Regions from separate parts of the Bradyrhizobium sp. STM 3557 genome, predicted to be linked through region 1. Evidence: predicted binding sites of a transcription regulator. Region 1 holds the regulator's gene; each other region holds the start of a gene.

Region 1 (6,290 bases):
CTCGTCAACCAAAAAATGTGGAGCAAGTCGGACGAGGAGCAGCTCGCCGCCGAGTGCCATGAGCGCGTCGAGGCGGCGGCCGAACGCTACCTGGCAACGCCACCGCGCCGACCCGCAACCATGTTCGATCACCTCTATGCCGATTTGCCCGAGGCCTATGCCGCGCAGCGCCGCGAACTCGTGGGAGACGACAATGGCTGAGGTGACGTTGGTCGAAGCCATCAATCTGGCGCTCGCTCGCGCGATGGAGGATGATGCTGGCGTGGTCGTGCTCGGCGAGGACGTCGGTGTCAATGGCGGCGTTTTCCGCGCGACGGCGGGCTTGCAAAAGCGCTTTGGATCGGAGCGCGTGCTGGATACGCCGCTTGCCGAACTCTTGATCAGCGGGCTCTGCGTCGGCATGGCAGCGCAAGGATTGCGGCCGGTTGGCGAGATCCAGTTCATGGGATTTCTTTATCCCTGCCTTGATCAGCTGGTGAACCACGCATCCCGCATGCGCAACCGCACCCAGGGACGGCTCTCCTGTCCCATGGTTCTGCGCACCCCACACGGAGCCGGCATTCGTGCGCCCGAGCATCACTCTGAAAGCACCGAGGCGATGCTGGCCCATATTCCCGGTCTGCGTGTCGTCATGCCGTCTTCGCCGGAACGCGCCTACGGGCTTCTCCTCGCAGCGATCCGCGACCCCGATCCAGTCGTATTTCTGGAGCCGACACGCCTCTACCGCTCGGCCAAAGGCGAGGTGGAGGACAATGGCGAAGCCCTGCCTCTGGATCGCGCCTTTGTGCTGCGGGACGGTCGCGACCTCACTTTGATCAGTTGGGGTGCGGCGCTGAAGGAGACCATGGCCGCTGCCGACACGCTGTCTACCGAAGGCATCTCCGCCGACGTCATCGATCTCGCGACTCTAAGACCTTATGATGAAGAAGCCGTGCTCGGTTCGGTCGCAAAGACCGGACGCTGCATCATCGTGCACGAGGCCGCGCGCACCGGCGGATTCGGAGCCGAGATTGCGGCTACGATCGCAGAACACAGCCTGTCCTCGCTGCTTGCACCTGTGACGCGCGTCACCGGCTACGATACGATCGTCCCGATGGCGCGTCTTGAGCAGTACTATATGCCATCGGTCGAACGCATCGTGACCGCGGCGCGCAAGGTGTGTCAGTTCAGCTAGACCTCGACGGACTTCGCCCCATGCGCCAATTCATGCTGCCGGATCTCGGAGAAGGTCTTGAAGAGGCGGAGATCGTAACCTGGTACGTCAACGAGGGCGATCATGTCGTCACCGATCAGCCGCTTCTCTCCGTCGAAACCGACAAAGCGGTCGTTGAGATACCATCGCCCTCGAGCGGGCGCATCGCGCACCTGTTCGGCGGCAAGGGAGACATGGTGAAGGTCGGCACGCCCCTGGTCGAATTTGCCGAAGGCGCCGAGCAAGACACAGGCACGATCGTCGGCGAGCTGGGTCGCGGCGAGCATCCGCAGCCGACGGGAATTCACTCCGCGCGGCCAGGCGGCCAGGAATCTCGGGCGTTTCCGGCGGTACGCGCACTCGCGCGCAAGCTGAACGTGGCCCTTGAGCTCATCGAAGGCACGGGACCCGACGGTACGATCACGCGCGCCGATGTCGAAAGGGCCGCGAAGGGGATGGCCCAGACCGGTCGCGCCGAACCCCTGCGCGGCATGCGCCGCACGATGGCCCAGCGTATGACGGCAGCCCATGCGCAAATCGTCCCCGCCACCGTAACCGATGAAGCCGACATCGACGATTGGCCGACGGGCGAGGACGTGACAATCCGCCTGGTACGGGCCATCGCGGCCGCCTGCAAGGCACAACCCACGCTCAATGCCTGGTATGATTCCCGCACAGGAGAACGCCGCCTGATCGCCCGAATCGATCTCGGCATCGCCGTCGATACCGAGGGCGGCCTGATCGTTCCTGTCTTGCGTAATGTCGCAGAGCGGAGCGTATCGGACCTGCGGGCTGGCCTCGACCGCCTGCGCGCTGACGCAATCGCGCGCTCGATACCCCCGGAAGAGCTACGTGGTGCGACCATTACGCTGTCGAATTTCGGGATGATCGGCGGCCGGTTTGCCAATCTGATCATCGTGCCGCCGCAAGCGGCAATCATCGGAGCGGGTCGGATCTCACAGCGGGCAGTCGCGTATCGGGGCCAGCCTGCGGTGAGGCGCATGCTGCCCTTGTCGCTCACCTTTGACCATCGCATCGTGACCGGTGGCGAAGCTGCTCGCTTCCTGGTCGCGCTCAAATCGGATCTCGAGCTGATGTCTTGAACCACCTGCCTGCCATGTCCTGAAGAGAACTCGAAGAGACGCGGCAAGACCGACGAGGTGCAGGCATGGCGGCGACTTGCGTTACGGACTCTTGTATAGTCCGCGCATGGCCGAACCCGATCCAGAGCGAGGTGCCTCGGCGGCGCCTCATCGCAAGATCATCCATATCGACATGGATGCGTTCTACGCGTCGGTGGAACAGCGAGACAACCCGGAGCTTCGAGGAAAGCCGGTCGCGGTGGGCGGCTCGGCGGAACGAGGCGCTGTGGCCGCTGCGAGCTACGAAGCCCGGAGGTTCGGCGTGCGTTCGGCGATGCCGTCGGTCACCGCGAAGCGACAGTGTCCGGACCTGATATTCGTGAAGCCGCGCTTCGAGGTCTACAAGGAGATCAGCCGGCAGATCCGCCACATCTTTGCCGAGCATACGGCAATTATCGAGCCGTTGTCGCTCGACGAGGCCTATCTCGATGTCACGGAGAACCTACAAGGCATCCCGCTGGCCAGGGACATCGCGCTGCGGATCCGCGAGAAGATCAAGGCCGAGACCGGCCTCAATGCCTCGGCCGGCATTTCCTACAACAAGTTTCTGGCGAAGCTTGCCTCCGATCACCGAAAGCCAAACGGACAGTTCGTCATCTCTCCCGAAATGGGTCCGGCCTTCGTCGAATCGCTACCTGTCGGCAAATTCCACGGCATCGGCCCGGCGACGAGCGCGAAGATGAACCAGCTTGGTATCTTCACGGGCCTGGACATGCGCAAACAGGCGCTGGAGTTCATGTGCGCCAACTTTGGCAAGGCCGGAGCCTACTACTATTGGATCTCGCGCGCCGTCGACGAACGGCCAGTCCGCGCCAACCGAATCCGGAAATCGGTCGGTGCGGAAAACACATTCCGGACCGATCTTGCCGAACTCGACGCCATGATCGCAGAGCTCGAGCCGCTGATCGACAAGGTGTGGCGCCACTGCGAGTCAGTCGGCAGTCGGGGGCGAACCGTGACGCTGAAGATCAAGTTCGCGGACTTCGAGATCATCACGCGCAGCCGATCCGTTTCTACGGCTGTCGCGGACCGTGACGATCTCGCACGCCTGGCAATCGGTCTGCTGGAGAATGCCATGCCCCTTCCGAAGGCGGTGCGCCTGCTGGGAGTATCTTTGTCTTCCCTGCTGGGCGAGAACGACACGGACCCGCAACTGGATTTCAGTATTTGACGGAAAGCCGCTCTTGGTTTCACAAGAAGGGGGAACACGGAAGCCTTGTGCTGGCCGCCGAACCGTCGTCGATTTTTGCCGGGCCAGATAGACCCGGTTTTCCTGCGCTCGATATCGTCAAAACCGGGCGGATTCACCCCAAATTAATGATTGCGGAACACATATCGAACATATAGTGTCCGTTCATGATTTGTTTCGAGTATCTTGCGGTAACGCAATTCCGGACCTTCGCAAGCGACCAGTCGCGGAGCTCGGACGACATCAACCTGGGGACTTCATCGAGATGCTGACGCGCAAACAGTACGAACTCCTGCGGTTCATCAACGAGCGGCTCAAGGAAGCCGGCGTGCCGCCGTCATTCGACGAGATGAAGGATGCGCTCGACCTGCGCTCGAAGTCCGGCATCCATCGCCTCATCACCGCACTCGAGGAGCGCGGCTTCATTCGCCGCCTGCCCAATCGCGCCCGCGCGATCGAGGTGATCAAGCTGCCCGAGCTGTCGCAGGCCGCAGGCAACCGGCGCGGCTTCACGCCCTCGGTGATCGAAGGCAATCTCGGCAAGGTGCGCACCTCCACGCCCGCGCTGGATGACGGCGAGCGGCCGGTCGCCGTTCCGGTGATGGGCCGGATCGCCGCCGGTACGCCGATCGAGGCGCTGCAGACGCGCAGCCACACGATCAGCGTGCCGGCCGACATGCTCGGCAATGGCGAGCACTATGCACTCGAGGTGCGCGGCGATTCGATGGTCGATGCCGGCATCCTCGACGGCGACATGGCCTTGATCCAGCGCAACGAGAGCGCCGATACCGGCGACATCGTGGTCGCGCTGATCGACGACGAGGAGGCCACCTTGAAGCGCTTCCGCCGCCGCGGCGCGTCGATCGCGCTCGAGCCGGCCAACACCGCTTATGAAGTCCGTATCCTGCCGCCCAACCGGGTTAAGATCCAGGGCAAGCTGGTCGGGCTGTATCGCAAGTACTAATCCCTGCGGCGGACTTGCCGTTTGCGTGCAGGCGCAGCGCGCCCCGGTGCAAACGTCAGATCCAAAGCCGGACGGGTACGATAGACTGACGAGTGCTGCTGCGTTGCCGAAGTTCGCCGGAGTTGGTCTCTCGCGGGGCTGATGCGAACTTGCTGAAACGGGGGCCTCGTTACGCCGGCCCGCGAACAGGCGGCCGTGTCGGACTGATGCTGCGTGCCGAAGGTATTTGGCGGCAGAGTGATTTTGTGCGCTCGCTTTGCCGTAGGTTAAAGCTCAAACGCTTGTGATCGAGCTAGCCTATGGTCAGCGCAGAATTGCCGTGAACGACGCGCTAGGATTACGATCGATGTCCACTCTGATAGAGGCCTGCGCCTTTCCGGGGGGAGCGCGGGTCGGCTATCTCGAACGAGGAGCGATCCGATGTGTGACTATAGCCTGCATGCTGTTGCGTCCCGCCCGGCGAAGGTGGGTGAAACGCTGATGTCGACGACGTTCCGCGGCACGTCGACCCGTGGCTTCGCGTCCGAGAGCGAGCCCGGTGTCGCGGTTTGCATGCTTCCCGGAACGGAATTGGCATTCGAGGACGACGTCAAATATGACAGCCGTTGGTTCTGGACCAAGACGGTCCGTTCGCGCGTCGCCAAGTTCAACACGCTCGAGCGCCATGTCCCGGATCGTCATCACGACGCGATCGAATTCGCCGACGGCACCCGCGTGCTGGTGACGCAACTCCGCGAAGGCCAGCGCGTCACAGTGCTGCAGCTCCCGGTGACGGGAAAGCCCGCCGACCGCAAGTCCGACGTCCCGGCTGCGACCGCCGCCGCGACCCAAACGACGACGACACCAATAAGGCCGATATCGATAACTTAAACATAGAGGCGCCCACGCTTGATGGGCCCACGTTCAGCCCTCGGCGGAAATGATGAGGTCGCCGAGGGGGAGAGCGTGTTGTGGCCGATGAGATTGCTCCGAAAAGCATTTCGCAGATCACTGCTCCGCGGGGGCTAGGTCCCAAGCTTGGTTCGCAACAGCCTGCAGGGCCCAAGATCGTTGGAAAGATCACTTGGCAGAAGGCCGGGCGCGTGGTCGAGCCCGGCCGCTACATGCATCGGTTCGGCTGGCTCACGGTGACCGCCGAGGATCTCGCGATCTGGCGCCAATATCCTCAGGCCGAGTTCACGATGCTGCAGCTTCCGAAGTCGCACCAAGATGCTCCGGCGGAGGACGCCCTGTCGGACCTCGACGAGTATCATCTGGGCACCTTCGAGCTGCCACGTACTGGCTGATAGCTCGTCTTGATGCCAATCGGCCGCGCTGTGTTTCAGGCGGCAGGCCGGTCATGGCGCATGCGGCGACGTAATCAAGCAATCGAGATATTCTCCTTGGCCAGCACGCGCTGCACGGCTGGCCGCTGCAATACCCGTTGGGCCAGACGGTGCCATGCCGGATAGCTCGCCGACATATCGAGACCGACGCGTGCGCCCCATCCATAGAACACCAGCAAATAGGGATCGACCACGGAGTAAGCGCCGGGCAGCGCCCAATCGCGGCCGTCACTGACCAGGCTTTCGATATAGGCATATTGCTCGCGGACGTTCTGTTGTCCCTTGCCCTGAACGGCGGCGTAATCGCGCTCGTCTGCGACAAAGCGGTTCGGCCGCCAGATCTGGCCGTAGGACATCGCGTGCACATTGCTGGACAGCCAGTTCATCCATTCGATGGCGCGCGCCTCCCCGGCCGCGTCCGCAGGCAACAGTCCCGCATCGGGATGCCTGCGCGCAAGATAGAACAAGATGGCGTGCG
Region 2 (6,290 bases), 1.2 Mb from region 1:
CGATCCAGCCGGGATCGAGCACGGCTCCCGCGGGCAAGAACATCAGCCATGGCGCACGCGCCTGCGCGGCGCCGGCCGCGAGCGCAGCCGCCTGCGAGCCGGCGAAACGAAGGAAGCCGCAGCCGGCAACGTCGGCGACGCGCTCGATCGCGCTGGTATCCGTGGCGCGATCGACAAGCAGCACCTCAGTGATCACGCCTGCGGCCGCGCCCGGCACCAAGGCGGACAATGTGGCGACCGCAGGCTGCTCGGCGCCTTCGGTCGGAATGATCACGCTCAACATGCAATCGACATCGTCGGTTCAGGCGCCCAATTCGGGGTTTCAGCGCGGGCCACTGTTACCACTTTGTCACAATCAACGCACCCCGCTGCGCTGCGGAATTTTGCGGCAGCTGACTCTCGCCGCAGCGCTGGCGGTCAGTCTCCCGGTTCTCGAGGCGTCGTGCCGCCCGCGCTATTGGGCCAGACCCAGTCGCGGATCTCCGGCATGTCCTCGCCATGTGCACGCACGTAGCGCGTATGCGCGATCAGGCGGTCGCGGAATTGCTGCTTCACATGCGCGGCCGACACGGCAAGGCCGGGCACACGCTCGATCGCCTCGATCGCGAGATGGAAACGGTCGAGCTCGTTCAGCACCACCATGTCGAACGGCGTTGTCGTGGTACCTTCCTCGATGAAGCCGCGCACATGCATGCCGGAATGGTTGTGGCGGCTGTAGGTCAGGCGGTGAATAAGGTAGGGATAGCCGTGATAGGCGAAGATCACCGGCTTGTCCTTGGTGAAGATGCTGTCGAAGTCGCGGTCATCAAGGCCGTGCGGATGCTCCTCCTTCGGCTGCAAGGTCATGAGGTCGACGACATTGACGACCCGGATCTTCAGGTCCGGCAGCGATTGCCGCAGCAGGTCGACCGCGGCCAGCGTCTCAAGGGTCGGGATGTCGCCGGCGCAGGCCATCACCACGTCGGGCTCGCTCTGGGCCGGCTCGGTGCCGGCCCAGGTCCAGATGCCGATGCCGGCATCGCAATGTGTCGCGGCCTCCTCCATCGTGAGCCATTGCGGCGAGGGCTGCTTGCCGGCCACGATGACGTTGATGCGGTCATAGGTGCGCAGGCAATGATCGGCGACCCACAGCAGCGTGTTGGCATCCGGCGGCAGATAGATGCGAACGATGTCGGCCTTCTTGTTGGCGACGAGATCGACGAAGCCGGGGTCCTGGTGGCTGAAGCCGTTATGGTCCTGGCGCCAGACATGCGAGGTCAAGAGATAATTCAGCGACGCGATCGGCCGGCGCCAGGATAGCGCGCGCGACACTTTCAGCCATTTGGCGTGCTGGTTGAACATGGAATCCACGATGTGGATGAAGGCCTCGTAACAGGAGAAGAAGCCGTGCCGCCCGGTCAGCAGATAGCCTTCGAGCCAGCCCTGACAGAGATGCTCGCTGAGCACCTCCATCACCCGGCCTTCATGGGCGAGATGCACGTCGTAAGGCTCGATATCCTCCATCCAGATCCGATCGGTGGCCTCGAACACCGCATCGAGCCGGTTGGAGGCGGTCTCGTCCGGCCCCATGATGCGGAAGTTCTTCGTCTCAGCGTTGAGCTTGACGAGGTCGCGCAGGAACTTGCCGAGCTCGCGCGTGGCTTCGGCGATCACGGCGCCGGGTGAGGGCACCTCGACCGCATAGGCGTGATAGTCCGGCAGCTTCAATTCGCGGTTCAAGAGCCCGCCATTGGCGTGCGGATTGGCGCCCATGCGACGCGGGCCCTGCGGCGCCAGCGCCTGCAGTTCCGGGATCAGGCGACCGTTGCCGTCGAACAGCGTCTCGGGCTGATAGCTCTTCATCCAGGACTCGAGCAGCTTCAGATGCTCGGGCTTGCCACGAGGATCTGAAATCGGCACTTGATGCGCGCGCCAGAAGCCTTCGACCTTCAGCCCGTCGACCTCCTTCGGCCCGGTCCAGCCCTTTGGCGAGCGTAGCACGATCATGGGCCATCTTGGCCGATGTAGCCTGGCGCCCGGTTGCCGTGCATCCTGCTGGATCGCGCGGATGCTGGCGAGCGCAACGTCGAGCGCATCGGCCATGACGCGGTGCATCGTTTTCGGGTCGTCGCCTTCGACGAACAGCGGCTCATAGCCGTAGCCCTGGAAGAGCTGCTTGATCTCCTCGTCGCCCATGCGGCCGAGCACGGTCGGATTGGCGATCTTGTAGCCGTTGAGGTGCAGGATCGGCAGCACCGCGCCGTCATGGACCGGGTTGAGGAATTTGTTGGAGTGCCAGGATGCCGCGAGCGGGCCGGTCTCGGCCTCGCCATCGCCGACGACACAGGCGACGATCAGATCTGGGTTGTCGAATGCCGCGCCATAGGCGTGCACAAGCGCGTAACCGAGCTCGCCGCCTTCATGGATCGAACCCGGCGTTTCCGGCGCGGCGTGGCTCGGGATGCCGCCAGGGAAGGAGAACTGCCGGAACAGCTTGCGCAGACCGTCGGTGTCGCGACTGACATCCGGATAGATCTCGCTATAGGTGCCTTCGAGATAGGTATTCGCCACCATGCCGGGCCCGCCATGGCCGGGGCCGCAGATATAGATGACGTTGAGGTCGTGCGCGCGGATTGCCCGGTTGAGATGGGCATAGATGAAGTTCAGTCCCGGCGTCGTGCCCCAATGGCCGAGCAGGCGCGGCTTGATGTGCTCGGGCTTGAGCGGCTCAGAGAGCAGCGGATTGTCGAGCAGGTAGATCTGGCCGACCGACAGATAGTTGGCCGCGCGCCAGTAGCGGTCGAGCAATTCGAGATCGTCGGCAGTCCTGTTCTGTGGGGGGGCGTTGACGTTCATGAGACCTCGCTTTGAAAGCTGAGACGTCCGTTCACATGGGAGAGTAGAGTGGAGCCGCCCCCTCCGTTCCACCGCGCGCGATCATAGAACGGGATTGTGATGGTCCCTGTTGCGCTGGATCAGAGGTCGCATTGCGTTCCGGTTTTCTGTTTTTGTTCTTGCTTTGTTCAAAGGGTATGATATCGCTTTCGGCATGAGCCGAGCATCTTCACATGCCCTCAAGCGCCCGCCGGTCCAGGTGCCCTCCGAGCCGGCGGGCGCGCCCGATCCTGCAAAGGATTTCCCTGAGCTAGCGGTCGCCATCGAACGGGGCCGGCGACGCGGCCGGGGCGCACAATCCAACACGAGCGGCCGCTTTGAGGCGGAGGCACGCATTGCATTCGACGACGGGTGGCAGAGCCTGGACGATCTGCCGCCGTTCAAGACCACGGTCGCGACCGATACCTCGCGCAAGGTGATCACCCGCAACGATTCGCCCGACATCGGCTTCGATCGCTCGATCAATCCGTATCGGGGCTGCGAGCACGGCTGCGTCTACTGCTTTGCGCGACCGACCCACGCCTTTCTCGGCCTGTCGCCCGGGCTCGATTTCGAATCCAAGCTGTTCGTCAAGCCGGACGCTCCGGCGCTCTTAGAAAAGGAGCTTTCGGCGGCGGGCTACGAGCCGCGCATGATCGCGATCGGCACCAACACCGATCCCTATCAGCCGATCGAGCGCGAGCGGAAGATCATGCGCCGCATCCTCGAGGTGCTGGAACGGGTTGGTCATCCCGTCGGGATCGTCACCAAGTCGGCTCTGGTTGTGCGTGACGCCGACATCCTGGCGCGGATGGCCAAGAAGAACCTCGCCAAGGTGGCGATCTCGGTGACGACGCTGGACCCGAAGCTGGCACGGGCCATGGAGCCGCGCGCCACGACCCCGCCGAAGCGGCTGGAGGCGCTGAAGGCGCTGGCCGAGTCGGGTATTCCGACCACCATCATGGTGGCGCCCGTGATCCCGGCGCTGAACGACAGCGAGATCGAGCGCATTCTCGATGCAGCGGCCCATGCCGGCGTCAAGGAAGCCTCCTATGTGCTGCTGCGGCTGCCGCTCGAGGTGCGCGACCTGTTCCGGGAATGGCTGCTGGAGCATTACCCGGATCGCTATCGCCACGTGTTTACGCTGATCCGCGACATGCGTGGTGGGCGCGACTACGACTCGCAATGGGGCACGCGGATGAAGGGCACCGGGCCGATGGCCTGGATGATCGGCCGCCGTTTCGAGATCGCCTGCGAGAAGCTCGGCTTGAACAAGCGGCGCTCGAAGCTGACGACGGATCATTTCGTGCGGCCAAAGGGCGGCGGTCAGCAGCTCAGCCTGTTTTAGGTGATCCCGGCTCGCTCGGCGTGGAGTCGAAGCTTCGATGATCGATATTGGCAGCGTGGGGTGTGCAAATGAACGAGCAAGCCATTATACCGCGTTTCACTGTGATCACGCTCGGCGTCAGCGAGATGCGGCGGAGCATCGCGTTCTATACGTCGCTCGGCTTCGCCAGGAAATTCCACGCGACGGGCGAGGCCGTGGCGTTCTTCGATACCGGCGGCACGGTGATCGCGCTGTATCCCTGGACGGAGCTCGCGCGTGATGCGGCGCTGCCCGATACGCCGCCTCCAGATGGCTTTCGGGGCGTGACACTCGCCTGGAATTGTCACGCGATGGAAGAGGTCGATGCCGCGCTGGCCTTTGCGCTGTCGAAGGGGGCCAGGCTCGTCAAGCCGGCGGAGGCCACAGACTATGGTGGCTATGCCGGCTATTTCGCCGATCCTGACGGCCATGTCTGGGAGATCGTGGTCGCCCCGGGGATCGACGTCGGGGACAATGGGCGGGTGCATCTGCCGGATTAAGCCTTGCGCTGGGAATTTGGGCTGGGAATAACTTTGGGCTGGGAATAACGGGGAATTGCGCACGGTTCCTGGTTGCGCCAGCGGGATCGGTTGCGCACGATCCCGGCCATGATTCGGGAGGCTAAAAAGCCGGCGAAGTCTACGAAGGCGCCTGCTAAGGCCGCGAAAGCCATGGCAGAGAAGGTCTCCGCAGAGAAGGATACCGTCGCAAAAGCCATGGCGAAGCTGGGGAAGGGCGTGATTGCGGTCGCGCCGCCGAGCTTCCGCCGCGAACGGGCGCTCTTGAAGCAGGGCATCTGGCCGGTCGCCGGCTGCGACGAAGCCGGGCGCGGGCCGCTCGCCGGCCCCGTCGTCGCCGCCGCCGTGGTGCTCGATCCCAAGCGCATTCCCAAGGGCCTCGGCGATTCCAAGCGGCTGACGCCGGAACAACGCGAGGAGCTGTTCGAAAAGATCTGCAGAACCTCCGCATTTGCGGTTGCCTTTGCCTCGCCTGCGCGCATCGATCGCGACAACATCCTGCGCGCCTCGCTGTGGGCGCTCGCGCGTGCCGTGCACGCGCTTCCCGAGGCCCCGAAGCATGTCTTCGTCGACGGCCGCGACCGCATCGACGTGCCATGCAACTGCGATGCCGTGATCGGCGGCGACGGTCTGGTGATGTCGATCGCAGCGGCCTCGATCGTCGCCAAGGTCACGCGCGACCGGCTGATGTGCGCGCTGGCGCAGGATTGCCCCGGCTACGGCTTCGAGCAGCACAAGGGCTATGCCGTGCCGGAGCATCTCGCCGCGCTCGACCGGCTCGGCCCGTCGGTGCATCACCGCAGCCTGTTTGCGCCTGTGGTCGCGGCCCGCGCCAAGCATCATCCGGAGCTGGTCCTGCCTGAGCCCGACCTGTTCGCCGAGACGACAGTGATCAGCTCGGCGGAAATCGCCGCCGAGCTGTGATGCCGGTTGCCTCGGTCACGACACCGCCTTATGGCTTCTACAGTCAACCAGCACGAAGCGTCACTCCTTGGGGCGCTGGAGGCGCGGTCCTGCAGGCGTCTTGATTTTGCAGTTTTGATCCAAGGCGCGTGGACGACCGGCCTCTGGCGGATGAGCGACCGTTTTGCCAGTCCTGTCGAGCATCACCATTCATGCGTTTCACGTCCCTGGTTGTCGAACTGATCCGCGCCCGGCCGCGGCTGGTCGTGATCATCGTGCTGCTGTGCCAGGCCGCGCTCTGGCTGGGAACAGCGCTGCTGTTCTATCGCAGCCCGCCGCCTGATCTCGCCACCGCGCTTGCATTCGGCAGGGAATACCAGGTCGGCACCGATCTCGGACCACCGCTGTCGTTCTGGCTCGCCGATATCGCCTATCGCCTGAGCGGCAATCACATCTTCGGTGTCTATCTGCTGGCGGTGCTGGCGTCGTCCGCGACCCTGTGGCTCGTCTATCTGCTGGCGCGCATGATCGTCGGCGGCCAGCAGGCGGTGCTCGCCGTGCTGCTGACCACGACGATCACCGCCTTCGGAGCGCCGACGCTCGAATTCGGTCCCGAGGTGCTGGCCAGGCCGCTTTGGGCGGCGCTGCTC
Region 3 (6,290 bases), 3.5 Mb from region 1:
AGGCACGCCGGCATCGGCTCACCGAGCTGGCCCGCATCGACGCGACGCTGGTGCTGTTCGAATCCGGCAGCCGCGTGCAGGACACGCTGGCCGACCTGGCCGCGATCATGGGCAGTCGCGAAGCTGCGATCTGCCGCGAGCTCACCAAGCTGCATGAGGAGATCAGCCGCGCGGCCGTGAGCGAGCTTGCAGAACGCGCCGACACTCTGGAGAAGCGCGGCGAGTTCGTGCTGGTGATCGGCCCGCCGCCGCGCGACGCCGATGTCATGACATCCGGCGACCTCGACGCGTTGCTCAAGGAGCAGTTGCAGATGCACAGCGTCAAGGACGCGGTGATGCATGCGGTCGAGCTATCAGGACGGCCGCGCCGCGAGGTCTACGCACGAGCGCTTGCGTTGGCCAAGGTGATCGAAGCGAGGGAGACCGATGGCCAAGATTGAGGTCGATCCCGAGCTCGCACCTGCGCGCAAGCCGGCGAAGGCAGCGGCCCCCGAGCGCCTCGCCGCGTTCCGGACCGGCCTCTCGGCCGAAGCCAAGGCGGCTGCGCTTCTGATGGCGAAAGGCTATCGCATTCTCGCCCGCCGCTTTCGCACCCCGCACGGCGAGATCGACATCATCGCGCGCAAAGGTGATCTGCTGGCTTTTGTCGAGGTCAAGGCGCGCGCCTCACTCGACGATGCAGCCTATGCCGTCACGCCGCGCCAGCAGCAGCGCATCATCGACGCCGCGCAGGGCTGGCTGATGGCACATCCCGAGCATGCCGAATTCGAGCTGCGTTTCGACGTCATTCTCGTTGCGCCCAAGAGCCTGCCGCGCCATCTGAAGGCGGCATTCGACGCCAGCACGTAAGAGACCTCACGTCAGAGAAGCGGAAACAGACCGATGACATTGAACGTCGCCGTCCAGATGGATCCCATCGCACGCATCAACATTCGCGGCGATTCCACCTTCGCGCTGCTGCTGGAAGCGCAGAAGCGGGGTCACAGCCTGTCCTACTACACGCCGGACAAGCTCTCGCTGCGCGGCGATGAGCTGGTCGCGCCGGTACAGCCTCTGAGCGTGCGCGATGAGGTCGGCGACCATTTCACCCTCGGCGAGCCCAAGCCGACACCGATCGAATCCTTCGACGTCGTGCTGCTGCGGCAGGACCCGCCCTTCGACCTCGCCTACATCACCTCGACCCATTTCCTCGAACGCATTCACCCCAAGACACTTGTGGTGAACGACCCGGCCAGCGTGCGCAACGCGCCGGAGAAGCTGTTCGTGATGAATTTTCCGCAGCTGATGCCGCCGACCCTGATCTCGCGCGACATGGACGAGATCAACGCCTTCCGCGACCGGCACGGCGCGGTCGTGATGAAACCATTGCACGGCCATGGCGGCGCCGCAGTATTCCGCGTGATGCCGCAGGATATGAACTTCGGCTCGCTTTACGACATGTTCTCGGTCACCTTCAAGGAGCCCTGGGTGATCCAGCGCTTCCTGCCGGAGGTGAAGCATGGCGACAAGCGCATCATCCTGGTCGATGGCGAGTTCGCCGGCGCGGTCAACCGCGTGCCAGCCGCGGATGATCTGCGCTCCAACATGGTGCGGGGCGGCGCCGCCAAGGCGACCGAGCTCAGCCCGCGTGAGCGCGAGATCTGCGACACGCTCGGGCCGGCGCTACGCGAGCGTGGCCTGCTGTTTGTCGGCATCGACGTGATCGATGGCAACCTCACCGAGATCAACGTGACCTCGCCGACCGGCATCCGCGCGATCTCGCGGCTCGGCGGCCCCGACATTGCCGCTCGCATCTGGGATGTGATTGAGACAAAGCGCAGCGGGGCCTGAGGGCTCCCGTAGGCCGTCAAGCGGCTTCGGCCGCGACCGATCGCGAGCCGGGTGCTTCTACTTCATGCCGTGCCGCGTCTTCCACTGCGCTTCCGACAGCGACAGCTTGTCGAAGCGCTTGCGGTATTCTTCGAGATCCTCCGCCGGGACCGGAGCGCAGCCGGGCCTGCCGCGCATGACCATCGACGTGGTTGCCCAGCTCAGCCGCGACCCCTTGCAGGCGACAAGCAGGTCATCGATCCGGTGGTCGTCCATCAGGGCCTCGATGACCTCGATGGCAACGTCTGCCAGCAGGGCGAGCGATGCGATCACGGCGGGGAAATCACCGGTCGCGACGTAGCGGTTGACCGCGGCATCGCCCAGCTTGCCGGTGCGGTTGAGCGCCGCGACCTCGGTCTTGATCTGCGAATAATCCCAGGTTGCGCGCAGAGCGGCGCCCGGCGAGCGGGTCGGCGTCGCCTGCAAGGTCGCCTTGGCGGCGAGCGGTGCGGACTTGATGAACTTCGCCCGCGCCGCATCGGATGCGGCGGCGACGAAGGCGCGCGACAGCTTGGCCGGGAGATCGGTCCGCTGGCCCAGCTTCTCGGCGAGCTCCTCGTCGCGCTCCGCGCTCTTGAACAGGCTACGATAGCCGTCCTCGGAGAAGCGAGCCGTGAGGTTCTGCACCAGCGCCATGCGCACCGCGGGAAAGCCGCGCGCGATCAAAAGATCGGTCAGCTTCTCTGTCACCTGCTTGCGGACGGCAATCGCGACCAGATGGGCCTGGCTTCCGGTCTTGATGATTTCGGCGAGATCGCGCTCCGTCAGCACCGCTGCCTTCGCCAGCATCGGCGCTGCGACGCGCACATCACCATGGACCGCAAGCTGACGCGCCGTCGCATAGGGCGCGCGCTCAACGCTGGCCAGAGCTGTGCTGAGCTCGGCGAGTTTGTCCGCGCCGACCTGGGCTGTCAGGCGGGCAAAAATGCTGTCGTAAAGATCGAGCTGCTCGGCAGCGTGCGGCCGCGGACCGGCCATGAACAGGCTCGTGGTCTTGCCGAGGATATCTGAGGCCAGCTCAGAGGCGTCGGTGGCATCTTGTACGGCCGGTTTCGCGGTCCGGGCTGCCGTAGGATTCGCCGCCATTGTTCCTTTCACCCTGCACTAGGGCAACCGCGACAGACACATCGTCTGTTGTCCGGCTGCGTGTTCTCGATCGGGCCGGAAGCATGCGGTGGGCCGCCTAAGGCATGGTTAAGAACCCTGCGCTCGCTTGCTTACAAGGTTACGAAAAGGATGACGCCATCGGGCGGCGCTGGCTCTGCGCGGCATCGTTGAACCAGCGGGACGCTCCGTTGCGCAGCGGCACGATGATCCTAGAACGACACACCGATCTTGCGGCCCACCTTCCACACCAGCCGACAACGCTTGCGCGTGTTGCCATGGACCAGTTCGAAGCGCGGCGGCAGCGTGACGGCGGACCCGATATCCAGGCAAGCGCCGCCGGGAGAGAAGTCGACCAGCGCGCAATCGATCATGGGGTCCTTGGGACCGACCACGATCTTGGCGGCATTCGACACGCGCCCGCTCGGCTTGACACGCGCAAAGCGGCGCGGATTGACGATCTTGTTCACGCTGATGACCTCGAGAGCGAATGTTGATGCCAAGTCAAACCTTCACATCGCGTGAAGACTGGCCTAGTCGCGTCGAGCATTTCCGGCAACCGGATTTGATTCCAGCAACCAGAGCGTGAGGTGCTCGGTTTGCTTCGGACAGGAGTTAACGGCCGGTTTCCGCTCGGAGCGAAACGTCGAGCTCATATCGGAGCGAACGAATTGTTCTTGTATTGTTCTTGCAGAAGATTTGGTCTTCCGCTACCTTTGCGTTTCGGGGGCAGGGCATGGTTCAGCGCGTTTCCACCGTTGCATTCGAAGGGATCGAGGCTCGCGCGGTCGACGTGCAAGTCCAGATTGTGCCTGGCCTGCCGGCGTTTGCGATCGTCGGCCTGCCCGACAACGCCGTCTCCGAAGCGCGCGAGCGCGTGCGCTCGGCGCTCATCGCCTCTGGCCTTGCGCTGCCGGCGCGGCGCATCATCGTCAATCTGGCGCCGGCCGACCTGCCCAAGGAAGGCAGCCATTACGATCTGCCGATCGCGCTCGGCCTGATGGCGGCGATCGGGGCGATCCCCCCGGATGCGCTGAGCGGCTTCACCGTGCTCGGCGAGCTCGGGCTCGACGGCTCGCTCGCGCCGGTCGCCGGCGTGCTGCCGGCCGCGATCGGTGCCAATGCGCGCGACGAAGGGCTCATCTGTCCCGCAGCCTGCGGCGCCGAGGCGGCCTGGGCCAGTCCGGACATTCAGATCATCGCGGCGAGCTCGCTGATCCAGATCGCCAATCACTTCAAGGGCACGCAGGTGCTGTCGCGGCCGCAGCCAAAGGTGCATGAGGCCGAAGCGAGCCGGCTCGACCTGCGCGACATCAAGGGCCAGGAGAGCGCCAAGCGTGCGCTCGAGATCGCGGCTGCCGGCGGACATCATCTCCTGATGATCGGCGCGCCCGGCGCCGGCAAGTCGATGCTGGCAGCACGGCTGCCTTCGATCCTGCCGCCATTGTCGCCATCCGAGCTCCTCGAAGTCTCGATGATCGCCTCCGTCGCCGGCGAGATCCAGGGCGGCGCGCTCACCTCACGGCGGCCGTTCCGCAGCCCGCATCATTCGGCCAGTATGGCGGCCCTCACCGGCGGCGGCTTGCGCGCCAAGCCAGGCGAGATCTCGCTTGCCCATCAGGGCGTGCTGTTCCTCGACGAGCTGCCGGAATTCGATCCGCGCGTGCTGGATTCGCTGCGCCAGCCGCTCGAGAATGGCGAGGTCTCGATCTCCCGCGCCAATCACCGCGTGACCTATCCGGCGCGCTTCATGCTGGTGGCGGCGATGAATCCGTGCCGCTGCGGCAACGCCTTCGAGCCCGGCTATTCCTGCAGGCGCAACCGGATCGAGCGCTGCACCGCAGACTACCAGATGCGCATCTCCGGCCCGCTGATGGATCGCATCGATTTGCGCATCGAGGTGCCGGCGGTGACCGCCGCCGATCTGATCCTGCCGCTACCGGCGGAGGGCTCTCGGGAGGTCGCTGCGCGCGTCGCGGCCGCGCGTGATATCCAGCTTGCGCGCTACGCCGCGGCCGGGCTGCCGCAGATCCGCACCAACGCCGAAGCACCGGCCTCGGTGCTCGACGAGATCGCCAAGCCGGATGCACAGGGCGAGAAGCTGCTGCGCGAGGCCGCCGAGACCATGCGGCTGTCGGCGCGGGGCTATCACCGCGTGCTGCGCGTCGCGCGCACGCTCGCGGACCTCGACCATGTCGAGAAGGTCGGCAGGCTGCACCTCGCGGAAGCTTTGTCCTATCGCACGTTGTCGGAAGAAGCCCGCACTCTCGCCTGAGCGACATCGAATCGGTCGCCGTCAATCAAGCGGTAACGACTTCTCTTTACCCTCCGACAACCATAAGGCCCATGCTTCCACGGCCACGCGTTGAGTGAGTTCTGTGTCATGTTGCGTTTCAAGGTCATGATCGCGGCCGTGCCGCTCATTGCCGTGGCGGCCATTGTTGCCCGGCTCGAAGCCTCGCCCGCAGCGCGGCCCTGCATTCCCCTCGGGGCCGGCAATGTCGAGATCGGCTCCGAGCCCTGGCATGCCGACCTCCATGTCGAATTCACCGATGATCCGAAGCTCGCGACGGTTCGCATCGGCCTCACTGATGATGCCGACGACGCAGACCTCGTGCTGGTCGATGACGGCACTGACGTCGACGACAAGGCCTGCAAGGCCTCTGCCACGCAGTCCGTCGCCATAACCGCCGGCCCTACGCGCCGCTCGGCCGTCATCTATCTCGCGCAGGATGGTCCGGCGGATTATCGCATCTTCGTGCGCTCGAGCCGCCTCACGGTCCGCGAGGCAGCGGCGCTGATCGCCGGCGCTCACGCGCATGACGAGCGTGTCGCTGAAGCGGCGCCGTAAGGCATTTAGCGTTTCGTTCACCCTGTTCGCATCCACCCATACGAACGCGCGAAGCTCTCAAACTCTCCGCAACGTCATCGCCCACATCTTACCGATCGTTGACTGCGACACTCGGACTTCGAGGAGATATCAGGTGATGGGACGGCTGTTTCGCATCAAGCTGCGCCTGCGCCGTTTCGCGCGCCGACACCAATTTCTGATCTCGGCGCTGCGCTCCTTCATGATCTTCTCCGCCGGCTTCGGCGGCGCTTACGGCTTCATCAAGGGCAGCCTGACCGAGAATTCCGGCTACAATCCTCATGCTTTCGCAATCGGCGCAAGCTTCCTGTTCGCGCTCGCCTGCGTCGCGCTAGCCACGCTGAGCATGCGCCTGCGCTTCATGCGCAAGAAGCTGCTCAAGATCGCGCTTCACAACGAGGTGCTCGCCGACCGCAATTGGGAGCTGCAGGAGGCGGAGGAGCGTGCC

Evidence for each region. Region 1 encodes LexA, which represses DNA repair genes until DNA is damaged. Its sites were predicted from a motif close to TGTTCNNNNTGTGTTCNG; they were not measured.
Region 2: the regulator LexA is predicted to act here: its motif matches at 2,989-3,006, upstream of P6U24_RS11490 (PA0069 family radical SAM protein).
Region 3: the regulator LexA is predicted to act here: its motif matches at 3,646-3,663, upstream of P6U24_RS00950 (YifB family Mg chelatase-like AAA ATPase).

The regions. Positions count from the first base shown of each region.
Region 1 is NZ_CP120697.1:3,701,867-3,708,156, reverse strand. It holds gene pdhA (pyruvate dehydrogenase (acetyl-transferring) E1 component subunit alpha) at 1-201, shown strand, start outside; gene P6U24_RS16800 (alpha-ketoacid dehydrogenase subunit beta) at 194-1,174, shown strand; gene P6U24_RS16795 (dihydrolipoamide acetyltransferase family protein) at 1,195-2,295, shown strand; gene dinB (DNA polymerase IV) at 2,402-3,505, shown strand; gene lexA (transcriptional repressor LexA) at 3,789-4,487, shown strand; gene P6U24_RS16780 (hypothetical protein) at 4,908-5,357, shown strand; gene P6U24_RS16775 (hypothetical protein) at 5,591-5,773, shown strand; gene P6U24_RS16770 (glutathione S-transferase family protein) at 5,848-6,290, opposite strand, start outside.
Region 2 is NZ_CP120697.1:2,530,336-2,536,625, forward strand. It holds gene P6U24_RS11480 (glycosyl transferase) at 1-283, opposite strand, end outside; gene P6U24_RS11485 (phosphoketolase) at 418-2,835, opposite strand; gene P6U24_RS11490 (PA0069 family radical SAM protein) at 3,029-4,201, shown strand; gene P6U24_RS11495 (VOC family protein) at 4,270-4,719, shown strand; gene P6U24_RS11500 (ribonuclease HII) at 4,891-5,661, shown strand; gene P6U24_RS11505 (glycosyltransferase family 39 protein) at 5,853-6,290, shown strand, end outside.
Region 3 is NZ_CP120697.1:209,211-215,500, reverse strand. It holds gene rsmI (16S rRNA (cytidine(1402)-2'-O)-methyltransferase) at 1-440, shown strand, start outside; gene P6U24_RS00970 (YraN family protein) at 427-849, shown strand; gene gshB (glutathione synthase) at 883-1,830, shown strand; gene P6U24_RS00960 (DUF2336 domain-containing protein) at 1,888-2,955, opposite strand; gene P6U24_RS00955 (PilZ domain-containing protein) at 3,186-3,434, opposite strand; gene P6U24_RS00950 (YifB family Mg chelatase-like AAA ATPase) at 3,710-5,248, shown strand; gene P6U24_RS00945 (hypothetical protein) at 5,357-5,824, shown strand; gene P6U24_RS00940 (ATP-binding protein) at 5,961-6,290, shown strand, end outside.